2 regions of the Shewanella sp. SG44-2 genome follow, and region 2 is predicted to be linked to the other one. Evidence: predicted binding sites of a transcription regulator. Region 2 holds the regulator's gene; the other holds the start of a gene.

Region 1 (12,792 bases), on a different contig from region 2:
CATCAGTGGGTATGCCACATGTTTTACAAGACTTACAAGGTCTTGCTACTGTTACGAAAGATGAAGCTGGTAATGCATCTCTTGTAAAAGATAAAGATGGTAATCTTGTTACCACAGGAGGCAAATTGACGGCAGAAGAATACGACCAAGTCGTTCGTGATATCACGGGTTTCTTAGTTTATTCAGCTGAACCAGTTCAGTTAGAGCGTGAAGCTTTAGGTTGGTGGGTACTTGGATTCTTGTTTATTTTCTTCATCATTGCTTATTTGTTGAAGAAAGAATACTGGAAAGATGTGCACTAGCCATCAATAACGGTTAATATACATTATCCGCATTTTGTAAACGGGGGGCTTAGCCCCTCGTTTGTTTTGTTTTTTCTAGATTCTGGAGGGTATCAATGGCTGTTGCTGCCAACAAGCGCTCTATCATGACACTTTTTTCTGGTGCCGATGATTTATATAGTCACCAAGTACGTATCGTATTGGCTGAAAAAGGGGTTACCGTTGATGTTTTACAGGTAGACCCAAGTGAAATGCCTGAAGATTTACTTGAAGTAAATCCATACAACTCTGTACCGACTTTAGTTGATCGTGAACTAGTGTTGTACGAATCACGCATTATTATGGAATATTTGGATGAGCGTTTTCCACATCCTCCATTAATGCCTGTATATCCGGTATCTCGCGGCCAAAGCCGTTTAATGATGCACAGAATCGACACCGATTGGTATGCGCTTGTAGAGCGTATCCGTAAAGGTGAAAAGGCTGATGCAGCGCGTAAAGAGTTAATGGAAAGCTTAATTGCTTTAGCGCCAGTATTTGCTGAAATGCCATACTTCATGAGCGAAGAGTTTGGTTTATCTGATTGCTACTTAGGCCCATTATTGTGGCGTCTACCAGTATTAGGCATTCACTTAGACCCACGTACATCGAAAGATATCAGTGCTTACATGACACGTATTTTTGAACGTGAATCATTTAAGGCATCGTTAACTGAGGCTGAGCGCGAAATGCGCATGGGCATGTAATGAAACCAATAACAGCTAATCGTCCATATTTGTTGCGTGCTTACTACGAGTGGTTGATGGATAACCATTTGACGCCACACGTAGTCGTGGATGCATTTGTTAACGGTACGCAGGTTCCGCAGCAATTTGTCAAAGACGGTCAAATCGTCTTGAATATTGCAACCGGAGCGGTGGCTAATCTTCACATGTCTAATGATGCAGTAGAGTTTAATGCACGTTTTGGTGGTGTACCACAGAATGTGTTTTTGCCTATGGCATCGATCGTGGCCATTTACGCTCGTGAAAACGGTGCTGGCACGGTGTTTGATATGGAAGATGCATATATGATCGAAGGTGAACATGATGAGTTATCATCTGTACCGCCATCAATGAAATCTGTTGATGACACTTCGACATTGCCACCATCGTCTAAATCGACAAAGCCTGATGATAAAACTAAGCGTAAAAACCATTTAACTGTGGTGAAGTAGCGGTTAATTAACATTACATAAAACCAGTCGCAAGGCTGGTTTTTTTTAAGCTAAAATTGATGTGCTACAAACATTTATAGCGCAACTGGAACCCATAATGTTGTTGATGATTGATAATTATGATTCTTTTACGTTTAACTTAGTTCAGTACTTCCAAGCTCTGGGGCAAGAGATACTGGTTAAACGTAATGATGAAATCAGCATTGAACAAATTGAAGCTTTAGCACCTACACATTTGATTATTTCTCCTGGTCCATGCACTCCTAATGAAGCGGGTATTTCACTTGCAGCTATTAAACATTTTGCCGGTAAAATTCCTATTCTTGGTGTGTGTTTAGGACATCAAGCTATCGCACAAGTGTTTGGTATTGATGTTGTGCGTGCCAAACGTGTTATGCACGGTAAAACCAGCTTGATTGAACATAATCAACAGGGATTATTCCGTCAATTAGCATTACCTCTGCAGGTTACTCGTTATCATTCATTGTTGATTAACCATGTACCTCATGGCTTTAGTCTGGATGCGTGGTTTGATGACCCAATTTATGGCCGTGAAATTATGGCGATGAGCCATGACGCGTTACGTATTTACAGCGTCCAGTTTCATCCTGAATCTATTTTGACTCAGCAAGGCCATGAACTTTTGGATAACTTTTTGTATTTATAAAGCGTTTTCGAATTTATATCTTCGGGTTCATTATCACGTATTCTGTTACAACTTCTGCAACTAATCTGGCTAAATTCTAGCGTCTATTTGTGCTATAAATAGCGCTTAAAATAATAAAAGGGATAACCATGACAAGCTTTATGCGAAACTTTGCGGTGAGCGCACTTTCTTTGGCAATGATAAGTGGTTGTGCTGCCACGGCCAAACATGACGATACAATGGTTATCGCAGCGCCGAGTGCAACAACGTTGACCGTGCCATTAGCACAGCCTCCAAAAGCCCAGCAACCGTTGACACTTAATCAAATTATGGCCAATCCAGATTGGATGGGAATATTTGCTCAAGGAGCTTATTGGAGCGATGACAGTCAATCGGTATATTTCAGTCGCCAAGCACATCAATCTCCGGTCCGTGATTTTTATCAACAAGCTATTGGACAGTCCGAGGCAAACAAGCTTGCACTTAATCAGTTGCACCTTGCCGATCAACGTAATGGTGTCTTCGATCAGGCCAAGACTCAAAAAGCCTATATTTATCAAGGTAACGTATTTGTAAAAGATTTATCAAACGGTGAAATAAAGCAATTTACCCGTCAAAACGATGCAATTAATGGCGTACGTTTTTTAAATGGTGGCGACCTTGCATTCTGGCAAGGTAATAATATTTTCCGAGTGCACCAGTCTAGCGGCCTAGTAGAACAAATTGCCGCAATCCAAATGGAAAACGAACCTAAAACGACGCAACAGCCAAGCAGCTTTATTGCTAAGCAACAGCATAGACTTATTCAATATGTTGCCATGGAACATGACAACAGTGTCACACGTGATGAATACCGAGATTCATTGGCTAAAGCCGATCCTACTTTTTCAGCTAAACCTTGGTATTTAGGTGATGCTGAAGTGGTTTCAGAAATGAGCCTGTCGCCTGATGGACGTTATGTGATATTGGCCTTAACGGACAAAAATTATGATTGGCGTGCAGAACACGACATTATGCCGAATTATTTGGGCCAAGAAGGTTATGTCGATCCTGTGCCAGCACGTTCACGTGTTGCAGAAGACGCTTTTCCAGGTCAACGTTTAGTGCTACTCGACCTTATTGAACACAATAAAAAAGACATTACCATCGAAGGTCTAACTGGTTTTGATCAAGACGTATTGGCAAGTGTCAAAACTGAAAATGCTAAGGCCCAAGGCAAAAGCTATAAAAGCGAAAATGCCCCGCGTTTAGTCCAGTTAATGCAAGATTGGGAGTGGAGCCAAAGCGCAATTCAGTGGCATGAGTCTAATGATAAATTATTAGTGATGCTGGAAGCCGTTGACAACAAAGATCGCTGGATCGCCAGTGTCGACCTTCAAAAAGGCAAACTAACAACCGAACATCGGTTACATGACGATGCTTGGGTAAACTATAATTTTAATCAATTTGGTTGGATAACCGGTACAGATAGCATGTACTACTTATCTGAAGAGTCTGGTTTTTCTCAGCTCTATACTAAAACGGCAGCTGGCAAAGTAGTCGCTCTTACCAATGGCAAATTTGTGGTTGATAATGTGACTTTATCACCCGACGCAAAACACTTTTATTATCGTGCTAATAAAGACCATCCAGGTAGCTACAATGTTTACCGTGTAGAGATTGCCACAGGTAAAACAGAGCAACTGACTCAGTGGATGGGCACATTGGATTACAATTTGAGCCCTGATGGACAATCATTGTTACTAACGGCTTCATCTGCTGTTCACCCTGATGAACTGTACATTCAACCTATTGGCGGAAAAATGAGCCAATTAACGCATTATACTAGCCCTGAATTTGCACAATATCCTTGGCAAACACCGCAGATAGTGACGGTTCCTTCAAGCCATGGGGCGGGAAACATTTATGCGCGGGTTTATTTGCCTCAAGGTTATGATGCTACCCAAGCAGACAAATATCCTGCTGTAGTGTTTAACCATGGTGCAGGTTATTTACAAAATGCCCATTATGGTTTCTCGGGGTATTTTCGTGAGTTCATGTTCCATAACCTCCTAACCCAACAAGGTTATGTAGTGATGGACATGGATTACCGTGGTTCAAAAGGTTATGGCCGTGATTGGCGAACCGCTGTGTATCGCAACATGGGGCATCCTGAAGTTGAAGATTTAAAAGATGGTGTAGCATGGATGGCAAGTAATGCTAACGTGGATGCACAGCGTGTGGGCACTTATGGTGGTTCGTACGGTGGTTTCCTTACCTTTATGGCGTTATTCAATGAGCCTGAGTTGTTCCAAGCAGGAGCCGCATTGCGCCCTGTAGCTGATTGGGCACATTATAATGCACCTTATACCTCTAATATTTTAAATACGCCTGACGTCGATCCTATCGCTTATGAGCGTAGCTCACCAATAGAGCATGCTCAGGGGTTACAGAAACCACTATTGATCATGAGTGGTGTGTTAGATGACAACGTGTTTTTCCAAGACAGTGTGCGCATGGTGCAACGGCTTATTGAATTAGAAAAGCCGATGTTTGAAACCGCAATCTATCCTGTCGAACCGCATGGATTTAAGCAACCTTCAAGTTGGTTAGATCAGTATCGTCGTATTTATAAATTGTTTGAACAAGAATTGAAGTAATCGGCTCTGAGTTCAAAAAAACAAATAAATATCTATTAAGGCTTCCTTTGAGAAGCCTTAATTTTTATGATTAAGTGATGAAAACTGTAAAAGGCAATGTGAGTGGCAATATCAATAGCAGGTGGAGTTCGGCCCGGAAAAGTCATTGAGATTGAGCGCCGACTCTATAAACAACTTATTGTGGGTAAGCATAAAGCCAATGCTATGCCTGATGAGTTGAGCGCAGAATTAGAAGAGAGCGCTAATAAGCTTGATATTGAGCGTAAAGCATTAAAAATGCGTCTTGAGAAACAAGCAAAAGAGAAAAGTGTATATGTTGAGGTATCCGCACTGTTAACTCATACAGTTAATAATGCGATAGAGCATCAATTAGCTCATCCTCAAATGATATTAGAAGCATCAGCAATTAGCGAAAATCAAATTTTATTGTTAGACCTTCTATTACACCCAGATCTGAACATTAATCGACTTCGACCGATTATCGAAAGTATTAACTGGTTATCACGTGATTTAATCAATTTAATTAATAGTCCAGCATCTCGTCACCGCCGCCCTAAACATGGCGATGTTCAAGTGACCGACATTAAGCTAGTGCTTAACTACATTGGTATTGAACATTTACGTTTGTTGATCCCTTATTTTTGTTTACGTAACTGGTTACCTTCAGGTAACGCTAACTTATTATGGATCACCCGCAAGCTTTGGCGTTACAGCATGGTAAGTGCCATAGCAGCGCAAACCTTAGCAGAGTTACATAATGAAGAGCCTGGTTTGGCTTATAGCTGTGCGTTAATGTACCAATTTTCTACCTCAATTATATTGAGCCAAAGTGGACGTATATTTGATAATACTTGGGGGACTTGGTTACGAGAGGCAAGCCATAGCCGAGAAAAACAAGTTTACGATGCCATTATGGCAACAGACTTTCCTGCCGAGGAAGTATTGGGCCAAGTATTACTCCATAGCCACCGTTTAAATTGGCAACTATTGAGTTTACTGAAATTCGATGATTCCCCGATGACACAAGTGTTAAAAGAGTTAGACCACGATTACCACTTTACAGAGCTATCAGCCGATGCCGCCATTGTGGCTAAGGCGAGTTGTTATGCCAAAGTGCTTTTGTTAGAAGAGCAACAACAAATCGATCCACAAGAGAAACGTATTATGTTTGATTATTATCAGTTTTCGGCGCAAGAACTGATTAGGCTTAAAGGGCAAAATTTTCGGAAGCTTGATTTACTTTAAATAGCTTTTTTCTATCAAAAGGATAAATGTTAAATATGTGTAATTATTCACTTTTGATGAATAGCTACACAAATTCGAGTCAAATAACTTTTTTTATGACTATTTATGCTTCATAACCCCCCAATAAATGCGTTGTTTAGTCATATTTATCAATCTTTATGCAGAATGCCAATAAGGCCTGCAGAAGTTAATTGTACTGAACTGGTATTTTGATCACATTTTCGCTAATAATGTCGCATAAATAACACAAACTTCCGCTAATGCACTTACAGAATATAAAGCAGACAGCGGAAACAGCGGCTTTCAAGCCGCTTACAACCTGAAGGATGAAATGCAATGAGTGTAGAAATGAATCTAACCCGTGCCCAATTCGATGAAGTTATGGTGCCTAATTATGCGCCTGCCGCTGTTATTCCTGTTCGCGGAGCAGGTAGCCGAATATGGGATCAAGAAGGTAATGAATTCATCGATTTTGCCGGTGGTATTGCAGTAAATTGTTTAGGTCATTGTCACCCAGCTTTAGTGTCAGCATTAAAAGAGCAAGGCGAAAAGTTATGGCATTTATCAAACGTAATGACCAACGAGCCAGCACTAGAATTAGCGACAAAGTTAGTTAATGCCACATTTGCTGAGCGCGTCTATTTTGCTAACTCAGGTGCAGAAGCCAATGAAGCAGCATTAAAATTAGCTCGCCGTTATGCATTAGATAACCATGGTGCAGATAAAGATCAAATCATCGCATTCGATAAAGCGTTCCACGGCCGTACATTCTTTACTGTAACAGTTGGCGGACAAGCTGCTTATTCAGACGGTTTTGGCCCTAAGCCACAAAGTATTACTCACGTGCCATTTAATGATATCGCTGCACTTGAAGCGGTAATTTCTGACAAAACTTGTGCCATTATGCTTGAACCTCTTCAAGGTGAAGGCGGGATTATCAATGGTGATCCTGAGTTCTTAAAAGCAGTACGTCGTTTAGCTGATAAGCATGACGCATTAGTGATTTTTGATGAAGTACAAACTGGTGTAGGCCGTACTGGTGAGTTATTTGCTTACATGGGTACAGACATCGTGCCAGATATTTTAACCAGTGCCAAAGCGCTAGGCGGTGGCTTCCCTATTGCTGCAATGCTAACTAGCGCAAAAATTGCTGCTCACCTAAAAATTGGTACTCACGGTTCTACTTATGGCGGCAACCCACTGGCTTGTGCTGTAGGTAATGCAGTAATGGACGTGGTTAATACCAAAGAAGTGTTGGACGGAGTTAAACATCGCGAACAGTTATTCCGTGATGGTTTAGCGGCTATTAACGCCAAATACAACGTATTCAGTGAAGTACGTGGTAAAGGCTTGTTAATCGGTGCGGTATTAAATGAACAATATGAAGGTCGTAGCCGTGACTTCTTGGTTGCTTCTGTTGCTGAAGGCCTTATGAGTTTGATGGCTGGTGCAAACGTTGTGCGTTTTGCTCCTTCATTAGTGATCCCAGAAGCAGACATCGCAGAAGGCTTGTTGCGTTTTGAACGCGCAGTAGCAAAAGTGGTTGCTGGTTAATTTGCAAATTTAGTGCAGGCTTAGCTTGCACTAATTTGTTTGGGTACGCCAATTGGGTGAATACGCGTTGAAATGTATTTCAGCGCGGTTCGCTTATGGCGCAATGAGGAGATTAAGATGTTAATCATACGTCCTATCCGTGCAAGTGATTACGATGCACTTTATGGTATCGCAGTTGAGTCAGGCCACGGTTTTACATCTTTACCAGTTAACGAAGAGTTACTGCGTTCAAAGATTGCTAGGGCAGAGGCATCTTTTATCAAGCAAATTGATAAACCTTTTGACGAAGGTTATTTAATGGTGCTTGAAGATACAAAGACCAATGAAGTTGTCGGTACCTGTGGTATTGAAGCCGCCGTCGGCATGCAAGATGCTTTTTATCATTACCGTTTAGGTACTGAGGTCTATCATTCTCAGCAAATTTCTGTTCGCAATGAAGTTGAAACCCTCACATTATGCCACGACTACACTGGCGCAGCAGAAGTGTGCACCCTGTTTTTAAAAGACGGATATCGCAAAGGCAACAACGGCCGCATGTTATCACGCTCGCGCTTTTTATTATTAGCACAGCATCCTGAGCGCTTTGGCGATACCGTTATTGCTGAAATGCGTGGTGTGAGTGATGATCATGGTGACTCGCCGTTTTATGAATGGTTACAACATCACTTTTTAGGTATCGATTTTGTTGAAGCTGACTACTTGTCTGGTTTAGGCAAAAAAGCCTTTATGGCCGAAATGATGCCGCGAAACCCCGTTTATGTTTGCATGTTGCCTAAAAAAGCCCAAAAAGTGATTGGTGAAGTGCATAAAAACACCAAGCCAGCATTGCGTTTATTACAGGCAGAGGGTTTTAAGTTCCGTAATTATGTCGATATTTTTGATGGCGGCCCAACGGTTGAATGTGCACTAGCTGAGATCCGCTCAGTGAAAAAGAGCCGTTTATTGACCGTTTCAGTTGGCAAGATGCCACATGCCGATCATCATTTTATTATCTCCAACACCTCGCTTGCTGATTATCGTGCGTCAGCAGCTAAATTGTTGGTCTCTGATGAACACGACAATGTTGTGCTCAGCCCTGAAATCGCTGCTGGTTTACTGGTGAGCGATGGCGAGCAAATTCGTGTTTTAGCAATGTAGGAGCAAGAAATGACACAATATATTCAAGGTCAGTGGTTAGCTGGCGAAGGTCATGAAATCAATTCAAAAAACCCTGCCAACGGTGACGTAATTTGGCAAGGTAACACGGCTACTGCTACTCAAGTGAATGCAGCTGTAGATGCCGCTCGTGCGGCACAGTTTGATTGGTTTATGCTGGGTTATGAAGCTCGCTTAGCCATAGTCGAAGCGTATCGTGCACAACTAGAAGCTAATAAAGCCGAGATCGCAGAAACCATCGCTCAAGAAACCGGTAAGCCACAGTGGGAAACTGCCACTGAAGTGGGTGCTATGATTGGCAAGATAGCATTGTCGGCAAAAGCCCATGACAAACGTACCGGCACTGAAACCAATGATTTACCTGCAGGGCGTGCCGTATTACGTCACAAGCCTCATGGTGTTGTAGCGGTATTTGGCCCTTATAATTTCCCAGGCCATCTACCAAACGGACACATAGTACCAGCATTATTGGCCGGTAACACAGTGGTGTTTAAGCCATCAGAATTAACGCCTAAAGTGGCTGAGTTAATGCTGAAGTGTTGGGACAAAGCTGGTTTACCACAAGGTGTGGTTAACTTAGTGCAAGGTGAAGTTGAAACCGGTAAAGCATTAGCATCACATCCACAAATTGACGGTTTATTCTTTACCGGTAGTTCACGTACTGGGCATATTTTACATGAACAATATGCTGGCCTCCCAGGTAAGATTTTAGCCTTAGAAATGGGCGGTAATAATCCGCTTATCGTTAAAGGCGTTACCGATACCAAAGCTGCGGTCCATGACATTATTCAGTCTGCTTATATTTCGTCTGGCCAGCGTTGTACTTGTGCCCGTCGTTTATATATTGAAGAGGGCGCACAAGGTGATGCGTTAATCGCAGAGCTAGTAAAGGCTATTAAGCAAATTAAAGTGGGTGCTTGGAACGTTCAACCACAACCTTTTATGGGCTCGATGATTTCTGAAACCGCTGCACGTGGCATGGTTGCCGCACAGGCGACACTTCAGTCATTAGGTGGTGTTTCATTAGTTGAGTTAGTGCAAGTTGAAGCTGGTACTGGTTTAGTCACTCCAGGCTTAATAGATGTCACTAAAGTCGCTGAGTTACCTGATGAAGAATATTTCGGTCCATTATTGCAATTAGTACGTTACAGCGATTTTGACCAAGCTATTCATTTAGCCAATGCGACTCGTTATGGTTTATCAGCTGGTTTATTAGCGGATAGCCGTGAAGATTACGATTACTTTTTAGCGCGCATTCGTGCTGGTATTGTTAATTGGAATAAGCAGATTACAGGCGCATCAGGTGCGGCACCATTTGGTGGCGTTGGCGCTTCAGGTAATCATCGTGCAAGTGCATTTTATGCTGCTGATTACTGTGCTTACCCTGTCGCTTCAATGGAAGCAGATGCCGTAAGCTTACCTGCTACTTTAAGCCCTGGTTTATCAATTTAACTGATAAATTCATCGCATGATCCGTGCTGGTGACTTTGTTCACCAGCCTTATTTTAGAAGGATTTAACCATGCATACTGACGTTAATGCTTTATTTGCTGCCTTGTGGCAAGACTACATTAAGATGACGCCTTCAGCGGCGAAAATTCATCAGCTTTTAGGCCATGGCGCGCCAATCATCAATGACCATATCGCTTTGCGTACTTTTAATATCGCTAAAGTAAATTTAAGCGTATTGGCTAAACATTTCACCTCTATCGGTTATGTCGACAGTGGTGATTATAAGTTTGAGCAGAAAAAGCTGATAGCTAAGCACTTTGAACATCCGGATCCAAAACAGCCAAAGGTGTTTATCTCTGAGTTGTTAGTTGAAGAATTTAGCCCTGAGCTGCAAAAGAGCATCCATGGTTTAATCGATCAGGTTGATATTGCGGCAACCACGGCAGATAACTTCATATATTCTGGTCGTCATTGGGATGTAGATAAAGCGACTTACCAAGCATTACTTGCTGAAAGCGAATATGCTGCGTGGGTTGCTGCGTTAGGTTACCGTGCCAATCACTTTACGGTTTCAATTAACGATCTGCCTGAATTTGAGCGTATTGAAGATGTAAACCAAGCCTTAAAGCAGGCTGGGTTTGTGTTAAATAGCTCTGGCGGTGAAGTTAAAGGATCGCCAGAAGTCTTGTTAGAGCAGTCTTCTACCATGGCTGATAAAGTGGTTGTGAACTTTACCGATGGCGATGTGGAAATTCCAAGTTGTTTCTATGAGTTTGCCCGTCGTTATCCAATGGCTAATGGTCAGCTTTATACTGGCTTTGTTGCAGCATCTGCCGACAAGATTTTTGAAAGTACCAATGCAATGATGTAATGTTTATGCATGGACGAAAAAGACCTAATTGATCGCTCAGTTAGGTCTTTTTTATTGCTTATTCTAGGCAAAAAAGCTTAGTTGCTCATCAATATACTGACATTAAGCCCTTGTAATGCTTTACTTCGACTAAATTGCAATACAAAACCATATTGGTCACAAATCTCTTTAACAATCGATAAGCCCAACCCGTGGCCAATAGTTGCTTCATCTAGTCGGGTGCCACGAGAGGTTAATAATGCAATTTGCTCTTGTTTTACACCGAGACCATCGTCTTCAATTTGAATTAATATCACTCCCGATGGTAACTCTTCGATGCTGACATGAACCTGTGAGTTTGCCCATTTAAAGGCATTGTCGAGCAGATTGCCAAACAGCTCCATACCATCTTCGCGATGTATTGGAATACGACTAATATGTTGCGGATTCACAATGCTGCAATCAATGCTCCGCTGATGATGCACTTTATGTAACGTTTGGATTAAGCTATCAAAATCTTTTGGCACCGCCAGTTGTGCTGCGGGCAGCATGTCTCCCGTTATCCTTGCTGCAGCCAATTTACGTTCAATCATTTTATGAACTAAATCTAATTGCTGCTGCATTGCTATAGCGGCATCCGGATGAGTGAGCCCGAGCGCTTCAACTTGTTGCTGCATGACTGCTAATGGGGTTTTTAAGCCATGGCTTAAATTACCTAGGTTATTGCGGCTACGTTCAATTTGTTTGGCTGTGTAGTCTAACAACTCATTGTAGGTTTCGGCTAGCGGGCGGATTTCTGCTGGAATTTGTGAAATGGCTAATGAAGCGATTTCACCTTCGCGCAATTTAGCCAGTGCCCCTTGGATTTGATTTACCGGTTTAAATGATTGGCGTAAAATAATGAAGATACCGGCGATCATCGCCAATAACATACCGATATTGATTGCCAGTTTAGTACCAAACACTTCGCTAAACACACGCCGTCCGATACTGAGATCTTGGGCGACAGTTAATGTGGCTGTGTTGTGACTGTTTGGCGCGCCGATGCCGATAGATAACAACTGCATATCATTGTTTTTTGGCCCTTTAGCCTGCCAAACTCGTTTCTGCTGTGCTTGTAACTGTTCAATTTGTAATTCGGCATCCCACAATGAACGGGATCGAATAGTGCGGTCGGGCAGATTTAATTGGAAATAACGCCCTGAATAAGCTGGTCGGTAAAAGCTGGATAATTGGTTTTGGTCGATAACGATCTCACCCTCATCGAGCCTAGTGGCGATAATGATATGTTCTAAATCTTCTTCAAGACGATTAATAATAGAGTCATGAAACGCATCTCGAAGCATCGACTCAAATAAAAATAAGCCTATTAGCGTAGCAATAATGATTAAGCCACTGAGCCAGAGGCTTAATTTAAACCGAATCGAAATCATTCAATAATGCCATGGAAAATATAACCCTGACCACGGCGAGTTTCGATAGCGGTTTTACCGAGTTTTTTACGTAAGTGTGTGACATAAACTTCAACGACGTTACTTTCTTTTTCATCATCAAATTGATAAAGCTTATCAGTAAGCTGTTGCTTCGAAAGAAGCTTCTTTGGTGACATTAAGAATATTTTCAGTAACCTAAACTCCATCGACGTCAGCTCATATATGTGTTCGCCAACAGTCACCTTTTGCTCGTTTTCGTCTAAATTAACCCCTGCATAACAAAGTTGCTTGGATGACGAGTTAACCCGCCCATGGGCTCTAT
Region 2 (12,792 bases):
GCGCATTATTGTTGTTTATTGCCTTTTTGCTGCCCTTTATGGTGTTGTGTGCCTATGCTATTGATTATTTCAATGAGAGTTGGGATGTTCGTTTTTGGCAATACAGTCTAAACAGTTTATATATTGCCGCTATTGTTAGTGGTGTGTGCGTGGTTTTATCATTGATACTGATGTTTGTGCGCCGTGTGAGTCCGCGAAAAAGTGATCAGATTCCCGCAAGATTGAGCAGCACTGGTTATGCTTTACCGGGTACAGTGTTGGCGATTGGTGTTTTGGTACCGCTGACGTTTATCGACTTTGCAATTAACGATATTTACGATTGGTTTGGCGCCCGAGGCCCAGGTTTATTACTGACTGGCAGTGTTTTCGCATTGATTTTTGCTTTTTGTGTTCGTTTTATTGCAATATCCATCGGCAGTTTAGAAAACAGTTATAAGCGTATTTCCCCTTCTTTAGACATGGCTTGCATTACCCTTGGGCGAACGCCTACTCAGTTACTATGGCGAGTACATTTACCTTTATTGCGCAAAGGGATATTTGCTGGTGCTTTGTTAGTGTTTATTGAAAGTATGAAAGAATTACCCGCAGCGTTATTATTGCGTCCTATAGGATTTGAAAACTTAGCGACTTATGTTTTCCAATTTGTGTCAGATGAAAAACTAGAACATGGCGCATTGGCTGCTATTGTTATTGTGTTAGTTGGGCTTGTTCCCTTGATTTATCTTAATCGCTCATTGGAGCAACAAGGCTAATTATGTCAACCTTAACCATTGAAAATGTGTGTAGTGATTATGACGGTCAAGTGGTGTTGCGCCATTTAGATCTTACCCTGGCGCAAGGCGAAATTGTCGCATTATTAGGCCCCAGCGGTTGCGGCAAGACCACACTACTGCGTGCGATTGCGGGTTTACAAGCCATTAGCCAAGGTAGCATCAGCATCAATGGGCAAACGTTGAGTGGTGATGGTGTGTTTGTTGCGAGTGAGCAGCGTGGTGTTGGAATGATATTTCAAGATTATGCCTTATTTCCGCACTTAACCGTGGCAGACAATATTTTATTTGGGGTTAATGAACTCAATCGTACTGTGCGGTTAGCTCGATTAGAAGAAATGCTCGAGCTGGTTAAATTAACCGGGTTGGCGTCTCGTTACCCACATGAATTATCTGGTGGTCAACAGCAACGAGTGTCGATTGCGCGTGCATTGGCATATCAGCCAGAATTATTATTGTTAGACGAACCGTTTTCTAATATCGATGCGCAAGTCCGTAACGATATGATGTTAGAAATTCGCGCCATATTAAAACAACGTAATGTTAGTGCCGTGTTTGTGACTCACAGTAAAGATGAAGCATTTGTGTTTGCAGATAAACTGGCTTTATTTAAAGATGGCGCCATTATTCAACATGGTAAAGCCGAAACCTTATACAGTGCACCAACTGATCGCTACGTTGCCGATTTTTTAGGGGCGGGTAATTACTTACCTGTTACGGTTACCTCCAGCCATCAAGTGCACTATTCCTTGGGCGATCTTAGCAGCACAGAAGCATTGTCTTTGCCTATTGGCAGCCAAGGGCAATTATTATTGAGACCACAGCAAATTGAATTACATCCTAGCATCAATGGCCGAGGGTGCATTGTAGAAAGGCATTTTCTTGGTACGTTATGCCATTATCAAGTCCAAATTGGCGCTGATATTTTGAATGTTAGTAGCCAATTAACAACATTAATGGCAGGTCAACGAGTGGATATAAATATTACAGCGCATCCACTGGTGATTTTTAATTAACTATCAATGCTGTCATCTTAATCTTAGTTCGGGGCAAAATAAGCTAAATAGCTGGTTAGGTTTTATTTTTTGATCTCTAACTTTAGTGAGCTAGTCAATAATTGCAATGAATGGTCAAGCTGTTATCTGCACGAATATGAGTACAATAGATATTACAAGCTGGCTAAATGTGAGTACACTTCAAGTAATTTACATTTGATTAAGTTAAGCTAATGATCAGCTTAACTGATGAGAGATGTTAATCGTTCTCTAGTCGTATCAAAGCGTTAAATTATCACCGTTTAGGCCGAAATATAGTATTAAGGTGGATGAAGTTAATATGGGTAACCAAGTTATGCCTCGTGAACAGTTAGGGATTTGCGCAGAAGGGAATTTACACAGTGTGTACTTGATGTTTAATGCCAACGACGGTGTTGAAGATCAGTTACGCCCATCTATTGCTAATGTAGCCCAATATATTTATGAACTCACGGATCAATATGCCGACAGTGCTTTTAATGGCTTTGTGGGGATTGGCGCTAATTTTTGGGATACCTTTTATCCAGAAGCTCGCCCAGCATTATTAAAACCTTTTCCTGCCATGAGTGAAGGTAACCGTGATGCACCAGCAATGGAATATGATTTGTTTATTCATATCCGTTGTGATCGCTATGATATTTTGCACCTCGTCGCCAATGAAATTAACCAAATGTTTGAAGATTTGGTCGAGTTAGTCGATGAAGAACGCGGCTTTCGCTTTATGGACAGCCGTGACTTAACTGGTTTTGTTGATGGTACAGAAAACCCTAAAGGACGCCATCGTCAACAAGTTGCGCTTGTCGGTGATGAAGATGAAGAATTTGTCTCAGGTAGTTATGTTCATGTTCAAAAATACATGCATAACTTAAGTAAGTGGCATCGTTTACCGCTTAAAAAACAAGAAGATATTTTTGGTCGTACCAAAGTTGATGATATTGAGTATGAATCAGAAGATAAACCATTAACCAGCCACACAAAACGAGTTAACTTAAAAGATCCACACGGTAACTCATTAGAAATTTTACGTCAAAGCATGCCATATGGTTCGATTAGAGAACAAGGTTTGATGTTTATTTCAGTATGCCGTACACCTGATCACTTCGAACAAATGCTGCGCAGTATGGTGCACGGTGATGGTCATGGGAATCATGATCATTTGATGTTGTTTACTAAAGCGCTGACAGGGTCGTCTTTCTTTGTGCCATCATTGGATTTTTTAACTCAATTTGACGATGCGTAAAAGCCCGTTTTAGGCAATAAAAAAGCAATGCCATGGCATTGCTTTTTTATTTTAATGAGTTTTTATTCACTATAGTTGAATAAAGATCTAACGGTTTCTAATGTCTCATCAATCGTTTTAATACTTGCTGGACAGATAAAAATTGTGTCATCACCAGCAATAGTACCTAATATCCCTTCTGGTTTGCCTATTGAATCGAGCAAACGGGCGATTAATTGCGCTGCACCTGGGCTAGTTCTGACCACGATCATGGCTTGGTTATGATCAACATCCAGTACTAAATTTTTAACTGGGCTACCTGCAGTAGGTACACCTAGCTCGGCAGGGAGGCAATACACCATCTCTTGCTTAGCATTGCGAGTGCGAACAGCACCAAATTTGCTGAGCATGCGTGATACTTTAGATTGATTAATATTACCGAATCCTTCGGCTTGAAGCGCATTAACAATCTCGCTTTGGCTTCCAAAACGTTCTTCTTTGAGAATCGCTTTAAAAGTTCGTACGAGCTCATCCTGATTTCTTGTCGCTGGCATAGTGATAATTCATCTTATAGTTGTTATTCAAAAATCTAGCACATTTTGAATAGATTGACTTATTAAGTCAAGAAAGAATCAGATTTATTGAATAAAAATTCATTTTGTAGTGGAACTTTAAACTGACACTAATAACTCATCCGGCGACTCATCTGAACCATAAGCTTTAGGATACGGGTAACGATTGTTTTGTCAGCACTAATAGCGTATCACCATTTAAAGACAATAGATTGAGTTTTCCTTTAGAGAAATCAACTTGTTGTACCAATGAAATCGCTTGCATCAGTTCGGCTTCTTGGGTGATTAAACTATCAATGCAGGCTTTCATGGTTGAACCTGATGGCGCAAGTTGAAGCAGATGACCTTGTTGGATGTAACGACCAAAAAATTGATTACAACTATTATTACCTGTTAATTCACCGTTTGGAGCAAACACTAAAGTTGCTGGGCTATTATTAATGGTAGGTGTGTCGAGGACGACTTCTACATGCCAAGTACCAATTAATTGTTCATTTGAGACAATTTGAGTATGGCTTTGACAAGCACTAAGGCCTAAAAATATAACAGTGGCGCCGAGAATATGCTTTATCATGTTGAGAGAGTTCCATATACGAAAAAATTGCCGTTATTCTACTACTTGAGTGTGAATAAGAGCGTAAATAATTCTAATGTTTTGGATTAATGAACATTATTTAACGTATCAAAGAGTCGCAAATGATCAAATTAGTTAAAGTGTTGCATTTCGTCGGTTTAATTATGTTGCTGGTGGGCATCGGCTTATATTGGCAAAGTGATATAGGTCAACAAGTCAGTGGAATGTTGGTCATTGCGTTACTCATTGGCGTGGGAACATTAATTATGTCTCCGCTGCCTGTTGCGCTAGTGATAGAATGGGCTAAGAAACAATCTCCCAATTCAGGGTCAAAGGAATAATCATTGTCATTTATTATCCGTAAGGCGTTATTAACCGATGTTGCTGCTATTGTGCAGCTAGAGCGTGCTCATGTTGATGATGAGTTGTTAGGTTCAAACAGCCAACTTCATGCTCATTCATTTACCAAATCAGAGGTGAGCCAGTTGATAAATCAACATTGGTTTATCGTAGCTGAAGAGCAAGGGGTGATCATTGGGTATGTGATGGCAGCGAAATGGTCATTTTTTTCCGCGCAACCATTGTACCGACATATTATTCAAAAACTTAAGTTTGCCGATTTACAAGGGCAAGCTTTATCGACGACTAACACTTGTCAATATGGACCCGTTTGGATACAAGAATCAAAACGTGGCCAGGGAGTGTTTTCTGCATTGGTTACAGAATTAAAGAAACAAGTAGCGGATACCTTTCCATTTATGGTGACGTATGTTGCCGCTGATAATGCGCGTTCGTTGGCAGCCCATCAACAAAAAGCCGCAATGACAGAGATTGATCAATTCAGTTTCGAGCAACGTGATTATTGTTTGTTGGCTACGACTAATATTACGTAAGTGCCATTTATGGGAGTTGTTAAAGTGATTATTTATGAGGAACGTGATGAGTACTAACTTTGACACACTCTTTTCGCCTTACTTGGATTTAAGGCTGTCTGCATTTGACAATATGAAGCTGATAGCCGCGGTGTTGGCAGACGCAACAGAGTTGTATGAGTGTGTTGAAGCGGATGTACAAAATCCAGATAATCCGCAATTGCAGCAATCGGGGTATTTTGTCCGCTGGCAAGACATGTGGCTATTTTGTGGCGTAACCAATAATTATCAAGCAGGGATTACACTATTTACCGATGTCGAGCGGATTAACTTAGCGTCTATCAGTGTCAAAGTAGTGCCAGTAATGACAATGCAACAAGTGTCGTTTATGTGTATAGAAAGTTCGCATTTCGATCATTGTTAACGGGTTAAATAACCTCGTACTCAACACTACCAGTGCTGCGTTTCTTGCTGCTTAATAGACTTTAAGTGTCTCCAAAATCATTTGATTTTGTCTGAACTTTGCTTATATATTTCATTGGATTAGGCTATTGAACTGGATTATTGAGCTAGATTATTTATCGGGTTCATTAAGCTGCATCAACACGAGTGGCCGTTGTTCGCTGTGATAGCGGCGATACAACTGAATGATGTCTGCTGGTATTGCTGATAAATCATGTTGATCTATAACGATAAAGTGCTGCTGTTGATATAAGTCGATTAACCACGGATGAGCAAACAAGAAGCAATTTTTAGTGATTAATTGAGGCGCTATAAATTTCAATAACTGAGTTGAAAGCTGTTGTCCACGGTAGTCAGGATGAACCAACAATCCATTGATTAATTGATATTGGCCAATAGGTTTAACTCTTATCGCCGCGATTATTTTTTGCTGACTTATATCAACTTCATCAGTTCCATCAATAGTGGATGAGCTAAGATGATGAATAACAGCCACAGACTCTTTCTGAGCTAACCGAGCATAAGGCATATGCTGACGATAGAATAACTTGATTGCAGACCACTGTTTAATGGCTGGCAAGTTAATGGCTGGAATGTTAGTCACAGGGCTGTTTATCGCACTGGCGTTAGTTGCCGTTGACGGCTGGTGGTTTGCTGTTATCTTTGTGTTTAGCCAAGTGGGTTGATACATAACCAGAGCCATTGTTGTGACCAAATGTTGAGATCAAATATTGAGATTGAATTATTGTGTCGCCAATTAGATAAAATAAAACCGCCAGTTGGCGGTTTTATTTTTTATCGTTTTAGCTTAATACAGATACTAGCTTAAGACGATAATTATGCTGGCTGATTATAAACCTGCATCCGCACGAAGTGCTTCAGCTTTATCAGTCGCTTCCCAAGGGAAGATATCACGGCCAAAGTGACCATAAGCAGCAGTTTGCTGATAGATTGGACGCGCCAAATCTAACATTGCCGTTAAGCCGTATGGACGTAATTCGAAGTGTTGACGTACTAATTTAATCAATACTTCTTCCGATACTTTACCGGTACCGAATGTTTCAATACTAATAGACGTTGGCTCTGCAACACCAATAGCATAAGACACTTGTAGTTCACAACGGTCAGCAAGACCAGCAGCAACGATATTTTTAGCAACATAACGTGCAGCATAAGCCGCGCTACGGTCTACTTTTGATGGGTCTTTACCAGAGAAAGCACCACCACCGTGACGAGCCATACCGCCGTAAGTATCTACAATAATCTTACGACCTGTTAAGCCACAGTCACCAACTGGGCCACCAATCACAAAGCGACCAGTAGGGTTGATAAAGTATTTAGTGTCTTTGTTTAACCATTGTGCTGGTAATACCGGCTTGATGATGGTTTCCATTACCGCTTCAATCAGATCAGCTTGTGTCACATCTTCACGATGTTGAGTTGATAATACAATCGCATCGATACCGATGATTTTGCCATCATCATAAGCAAACGTGACTTGGCTTTTAGCATCTGGGCGTAACCAAGGTAGTGTGCCGTCTTTACGGACTTCAGACTGACGCTTAACTAATTTGTGCGCGTAAGTAATCGGTGCAGGCATTAATACGTCGGTTTCATTGCTGGCATAACCAAACATTAGCCCTTGATCACCAGCACCTTGCTCTGCAGGATCTGAACGATCAACACCTTGATTGATGTCTGGTGACTGTTTGCCTATGGCATTAAGTACCGCACATGAATCAGCATCAAAACCCATATCTGAATTGGTATAACCGATTTCGCGTACCGTTTTACGGGTAATTTCTTCTATGTCGACCCAAGCAGAAGTGGTGACTTCACCGCCCACTAATACCATACCGGTTTTGACATACGTTTCGCACGCAACACGAGCTTTTGGATCTTGCTCAAGTATTGCGTCTAATACCGCATCAGAAATCTGATCGGCGATTTTATCTGGATGACCTTCTGAGACAGACTCAGAGGTAAACAAGTGCTTTGCCATAATAGGAAAATCTCGTTGGTTGCATTTGAATATACGTCTAGACGTCTATTTTAGTCGAAATCTAATCTGATAACACCCCTTTATACGAATTTAACTGGAGAATTGTGCAGTGGTGCATGAATATTTTTTATTCACAAGGAGTGTGTTTAGCGGTGAGGCTAATTAACATTATGATTAAAATCGGTTTTTATAGTTTTTACTGATCGAATTTAACTACTTTAGTACTATTAATTGAACAATGTTAGCCATGGTTAGGAAGCTTTATGTGACCTTAAAACCTTTGTTTTAATGATGTTAAGCTAGTTTCGTGCTCGACTGTCAATAAATAATTACTCACAGCATCAATGCACTTTTTGGTGATGTGATCATCTTATATGGTGAATAAATGTAGCGGTGTTGATGCCTTATATAAGCAAAATGGCGTTTATTACAGACATAAAATGTAATGAGAGAAATTTTAATTTGCGTCACATCGCCTTGTAGGGGAAAATATGGCTTCACAATTGCCCGTTAGACCTTACAAACAAGCAGGAGAGAGCATGTCATCTCGTAAAGTACTCGCTAACGCTATTCGCGCCCTAAGTATGGATGCGGTTCAAAAAGCCAATTCTGGTCATCCAGGTGCCCCAATGGGGATGGCTGATATCGCCGAAGTGCTATGGAATGATTTTCTAAAGCACAATCCAACTAATCCTAACTGGGTCGATCGCGATCGTTTTGTTCTGTCAAACGGTCATGGCTCTATGCTTATCTACTCTTTACTGCATTTATCTGGTTATGAATTGCCTATCGAAGAGCTAAAGCAATTCCGTCAGTTGCATTCTAAAACACCTGGTCATCCTGAATATGGTTATACCCCTGGTGTTGAAACCACAACGGGTCCTTTAGGTGCTGGTATCAGTAACGCAGTTGGTATGGCGATTGCTGAAAAAACCTTAGCGGCTCAGTTTAACCGTCCTGGACACGACATTGTGGATCACTTCACATACTGTTTCTTAGGCGATGGTTGTTTAATGGAAGGGATTTCTCACGAAGTCAGTTCATTAGCTGGAACATTAGGCCTTGGTAAGTTAGTGGCATTTTGGGATGACAACGGTATTTCTATCGATGGTCATGTTGAAGGTTGGTTCACTGACGATACTCCTAAGCGTTTTGAAGCCTATGGCTGGCATGTTGTTGCTGATGTAGATGGTCATAATCCAGATGCTATCCGTGCAGCAATTGAAGAAGCTAAATCTGTAACAGATAAGCCATCAATGATTTGCTGTAAAACCATTATTGGTTTTGGTTCGCCTAACAAATCGGGTAGCCATGATTGTCATGGTGCACCATTAGGTGATGCTGAAATTGCAGCAGCTCGTGAGTTCTTAAACTGGCCACACGCTCCTTTTGAAATCCCATCTGATGTGTATGCTGGTTGGGATGCAAAACATAAAGGTGTTGCTAACGAGTCATTATGGAATGACAAGTTTGCGGCTTACCAAGCAGCGTTCCCAGAACTTGCTGCAGAATATGAACGTCGCGTATTAAAAGGTGATTTACCAGCTGATTTTGAAGCTAAAGCACAAGCCTTTATTCAAGAAAGCCAAGATAAAGCCGAAGGTATTGCGAGCCGTAAAGCGTCTCAAAATGCCATTGGTTTCTTTGGTGCTATGTTGCCTGAATTACTTGGTGGTAGCGCAGACTTAGCCGGCTCTAACTTAACGCTTTGGTCTGGTTCAAAAGGTATTCAAGACGATCCTGCCGGTAACTACATCTATTACGGTGTTCGTGAATTCGGTATGAGCGGTATTATGAACGGCGCGTCGTTACATGGTGGTTTTATTAACTATGGCGCAACCTTCATGATGTTCATGGAGTACGCACGTAACGCGGTACGTATGTCAGCATTAATGGGCATTCAAAACATTTTCGTTTATACCCATGACTCTATTGGTCAAGGCGAAGATGGCCCTACTCATCAGCCGGTTGAGCAATTAGCTAACTTACGTTTAACGCCTAATATGGCAGTATGGCGTCCATGTGATGCAGCGGAAACTGCTGTATCTTGGAAAGCGGCCATTGAACGTCGTGATGCACCTACATCATTAATCTTTAGTCGTCAGGGTCTTAAAGCCCAAGCGCGTACCGCTGAGCAATTAGCTAACGTAGCTAAAGGTGGTTATGTACTGTCTGATTGCCAAGGCACTGCTGATGTGATTTTGATTGCAACAGGTTCAGAAGTGCAATTAGCTATGGATTCTGCAGTAGAGCTAACCAAACTAGGTCAAAAAGTACGGGTAGTGTCTATGCCTTCTACTACCGAGTTTGATAAGCAAGATGCAGCATATAAAGAATCTGTACTACCAAAAGGAGTCACTAAACGTGTTGCTGTTGAAGCGGCACACGCTGACTTCTGGTACAAATATATTGGTTTTGATGGTGCTGTAGTGGGTATGACCACCTTTGGTGAGTCTGCTCCTGGTGGTGATTTACTTAAACATTTCGGCTTCACTGTTGATAATGTAGTAAAAACTGTCCAATCTTTAGGATAATCAACTGAGATTAAACACTTATCTATTAGGTGTTTAATCTGTATAATAACGGCCTGCAATACTATTGTAGGCCGTTTTTTTATGTCTTTAATTCACGTAAAATAATATATGCTAAGTCACTTATTAATCAGTGTTTTTATCATAATTGATTAAATAACAAGTGCTTCGGTTAATTACTCTGGACCCTAAATGATTCGAGTTGCAATTAATGGTTATGGCCGGATTGGCCGCTCAATACTTCGTGCATTGTACGAATCTGGAAAACGTCAACAAATCCAAATTGTGGCGATCAATGAGTTGGCAAAGCCAGAAGCCATTTGTCATTTAACCCAATACGACACGACTCATGGTCGTTTCAAGCATACCGTTAAGCTAAATGGTGATCAGTTGCTTATCGGCGATGACAGCATTTTGTTACTCAATCAACCTGATGCTAATTTATTGCCTTGGGCAGAGCTTGATATCGATATTGTTTATGAGGCCACCGGCAGCTTAATTGATCGTCAAGCTTGCGAAGCACACATTCATGCAGGTGCTAAGCAAGTGCTGATTAGCCATCCTTCTTCTGCAGATGTTGATGAGACCATTGTATATGGTGTGAATCATGATTTGTTGCGCGCAGAACATACCGTTATTTCTAATGCATCTTGTACTACTAATTGTATTGTCCCAGTTATCGACGTATTGGATAAGCATTTTGAGGTTAAGAGTGGCGCCATTACCACTATTCACTCGGCGATGAACGATCAACAAGTGATCGATGCTTATCATGATGATTTACGCCGAACTCGCGCAGCGGGCCAATCTATTATTCCGGTAGACACAAAATTAGCGCGAGGCATTGAGCGTATTTTGCCGCACATGAAAGATAAGTTTGAGGCGATTTCTGTTCGAGTGCCAACCATAAATGTGACCGCGATCGACCTGTCAGTCACGTTAGAGAAAAAAGTCAATATTGAGCAAATTAACAGTGTGCTGCAACGTGCGTCAAACGGCAGTTTTAATGGTATTTTAGGTTATACTGACGAGCCTCTGGTATCGTGTGATTTTAACCACGATCCACGTTCGAGTATTGTAGACGGAACCCAAACGCGTGTCAGTGCCGGCCACTTGGTCAAATTATTATTATGGTGCGACAACGAATGGGGTTTTGCCAACCGTATGCTTGATACTAGCTTAGCGATGATTCAAGCAAAGTTAGATCGGTAATATCAATAGATTATGTCGCAATGGGTTAAGCCCGTTGCGCAGCAAGACTTTGTATTAACTTAAAAAGGAACTGCTAATTATGGCAATTATTAACATGACAGATTTAGATCTACAAAATAAGCGCGTGCTTATTCGTGAAGATTTAAACGTACCTGTCAGCGACGGTGTTGTAACAAGTGATGCTCGTTTACGTGCATCATTACCAACAATTCAACTCGCATTGAAAAAAGGCGCCGCCGTAATGGTGATGTCTCATTTAGGCCGTCCAACAGAAGGCGAGTTTAACGCTGAATATTCAATGCAGCCGGTAGTCGATTATTTAGCTAAAGCGTTAGATTGCCCAGTGCGCTTAGTGAGTGATTATCTTGATGGCGTTGATGTGAATGTTGGCGAAGTCGTCGTATTTGAAAACGTTCGCTTTAATGTTGGCGAAGGTAAAAACGATGAAGCACTGTCTAAAAAGATGGCTGCATTATGTGATGTTTATGTAATGGATGCATTTGGTACGGCTCATCGTGCTCAGGCATCTACTCATGGTGTGGGTGTTTATGCTCCGATTGCCTGTGCTGGCCCATTATTATCACAAGAATTAGATGCATTAGGCAAAGCGCTTGATAACCCTGCTCGTCCAATGGTAGCGATAGTTGGTGGTTCTAAAGTGTCGACAAAATTAACCGTGCTTGAAAGCTTATCAACTAAGGTTGACCAACTTGTTGTGGGTGGCGGTATTGCCAATACCTTTATCGCAGCTGCGGGCTATAAAGTTGGTAAATCATTGTATGAAGCTGATTTAGTTGAAGAAGCAAAGCGTCTTGTGGCAAATGCTAGAAGCCGTGGTGGTGATATTCCAGTACCAACAGATGTTGTTGTAGCAAGCGAATTTAGCCCAACAGCAGCCGCAACATTAAAGTCAGTTGCGGACGTGACCGACAGCGATATGATTTTTGATATCGGCCCAGACAGTGCAGAAGCCCTGGCTAAAATTATTGAACAAGCTGGAACCATCGTCTGGAATGGCCCAGTAGGCGTGTTTGAGTTTGATCAATTCGGCGAAGGCACTAAGCGTATTGCCCAAGCCATTGCTAATTCTAAAGCGTTTTCTATTGCTGGTGGTGGTGACACTCTAGCTGCAGTTGATAAGTACAATATTGCTGACAAAGTGTCTTATATTTCAACTGGCGGTGGTGCTTTCCTTGAGTTTTTAGAAGGTAAAGAATTACCTGCTGTAGCAATGCTTGAAAAGCGTGGCGCTTAGATCACACATCAAGTATTTGTACCGTAAAACCTAATAATAATTATTATAAAAAAAATGCTCTGTCATAACCTACAGGATGTAGGTTGTGCCAGAGTGTAAAATCCGTCCAAACGATAGCGACCTAGGTGAGTAATCACCCTATTAATGGAGAACAAAATGGCTCTTATCTCTCTACGACAACTGCTTGATCATGCTGCTGAGCATGGTTATGGCGTCCCTGCATTTAACGTGAACAACCTTGAACAAATGCGTGCAATTATGCAAGCGGCTGAAGCGACTGACAGCCCTG

Evidence for each region. The regulator ArgR, encoded in region 2, controls arginine synthesis, uptake and breakdown. The targets are predictions, from matches to a motif close to ANTGAATANNTATTCANT.
Region 1: H5181_RS18025 (aspartate aminotransferase family protein) is a predicted target of ArgR. The motif match lies at 6,122-6,139, and genes of this name have one in related genera.

Annotation. Positions count from the first base shown of each region.
Region 1 is NZ_JACJEU010000033.1:19,735-32,526, reverse strand. Features, by position in the region: gene H5181_RS18055 (cytochrome c1) at 1-302, shown strand, start outside; gene sspA (stringent starvation protein SspA) at 398-1,027, shown strand; gene H5181_RS18045 (ClpXP protease specificity-enhancing factor) at 1,027-1,497, shown strand; gene H5181_RS18040 (aminodeoxychorismate/anthranilate synthase component II) at 1,595-2,164, shown strand; gene H5181_RS18035 (prolyl oligopeptidase family serine peptidase) at 2,293-4,782, shown strand; gene H5181_RS18030 (HDOD domain-containing protein) at 4,885-6,027, shown strand; gene H5181_RS18025 (aspartate aminotransferase family protein) at 6,364-7,581, shown strand; gene astA (arginine N-succinyltransferase) at 7,699-8,718, shown strand; gene astD (succinylglutamate-semialdehyde dehydrogenase) at 8,728-10,188, shown strand; gene H5181_RS18010 (DUF1338 domain-containing protein) at 10,258-11,058, shown strand; gene H5181_RS18005 (ATP-binding protein) at 11,136-12,470, opposite strand; gene H5181_RS18000 (response regulator transcription factor) at 12,467-12,792, opposite strand, start outside.
Region 2 is NZ_JACJEU010000034.1:963-13,754, forward strand. Features, by position in the region: gene H5181_RS18120 (iron ABC transporter permease) at 1-752, shown strand, start outside; gene H5181_RS18125 (ABC transporter ATP-binding protein) at 755-1,786, shown strand; gene H5181_RS18130 (Dyp-type peroxidase) at 2,106-3,044, shown strand; gene argR (transcriptional regulator ArgR) at 3,107-3,577, opposite strand; gene H5181_RS18140 (META domain-containing protein) at 3,744-4,169, opposite strand; gene H5181_RS18145 (hypothetical protein) at 4,292-4,510, shown strand; gene H5181_RS18150 (GNAT family N-acetyltransferase) at 4,514-5,062, shown strand; gene H5181_RS18155 (hypothetical protein) at 5,109-5,465, shown strand; gene H5181_RS18160 (GNAT family N-acetyltransferase) at 5,616-6,206, opposite strand; gene metK (methionine adenosyltransferase) at 6,354-7,505, opposite strand; gene tkt (transketolase) at 8,045-10,039, shown strand; gene epd (erythrose-4-phosphate dehydrogenase) at 10,229-11,248, shown strand; gene H5181_RS18180 (phosphoglycerate kinase) at 11,328-12,503, shown strand; gene fba (class II fructose-bisphosphate aldolase) at 12,660-12,792, shown strand, end outside.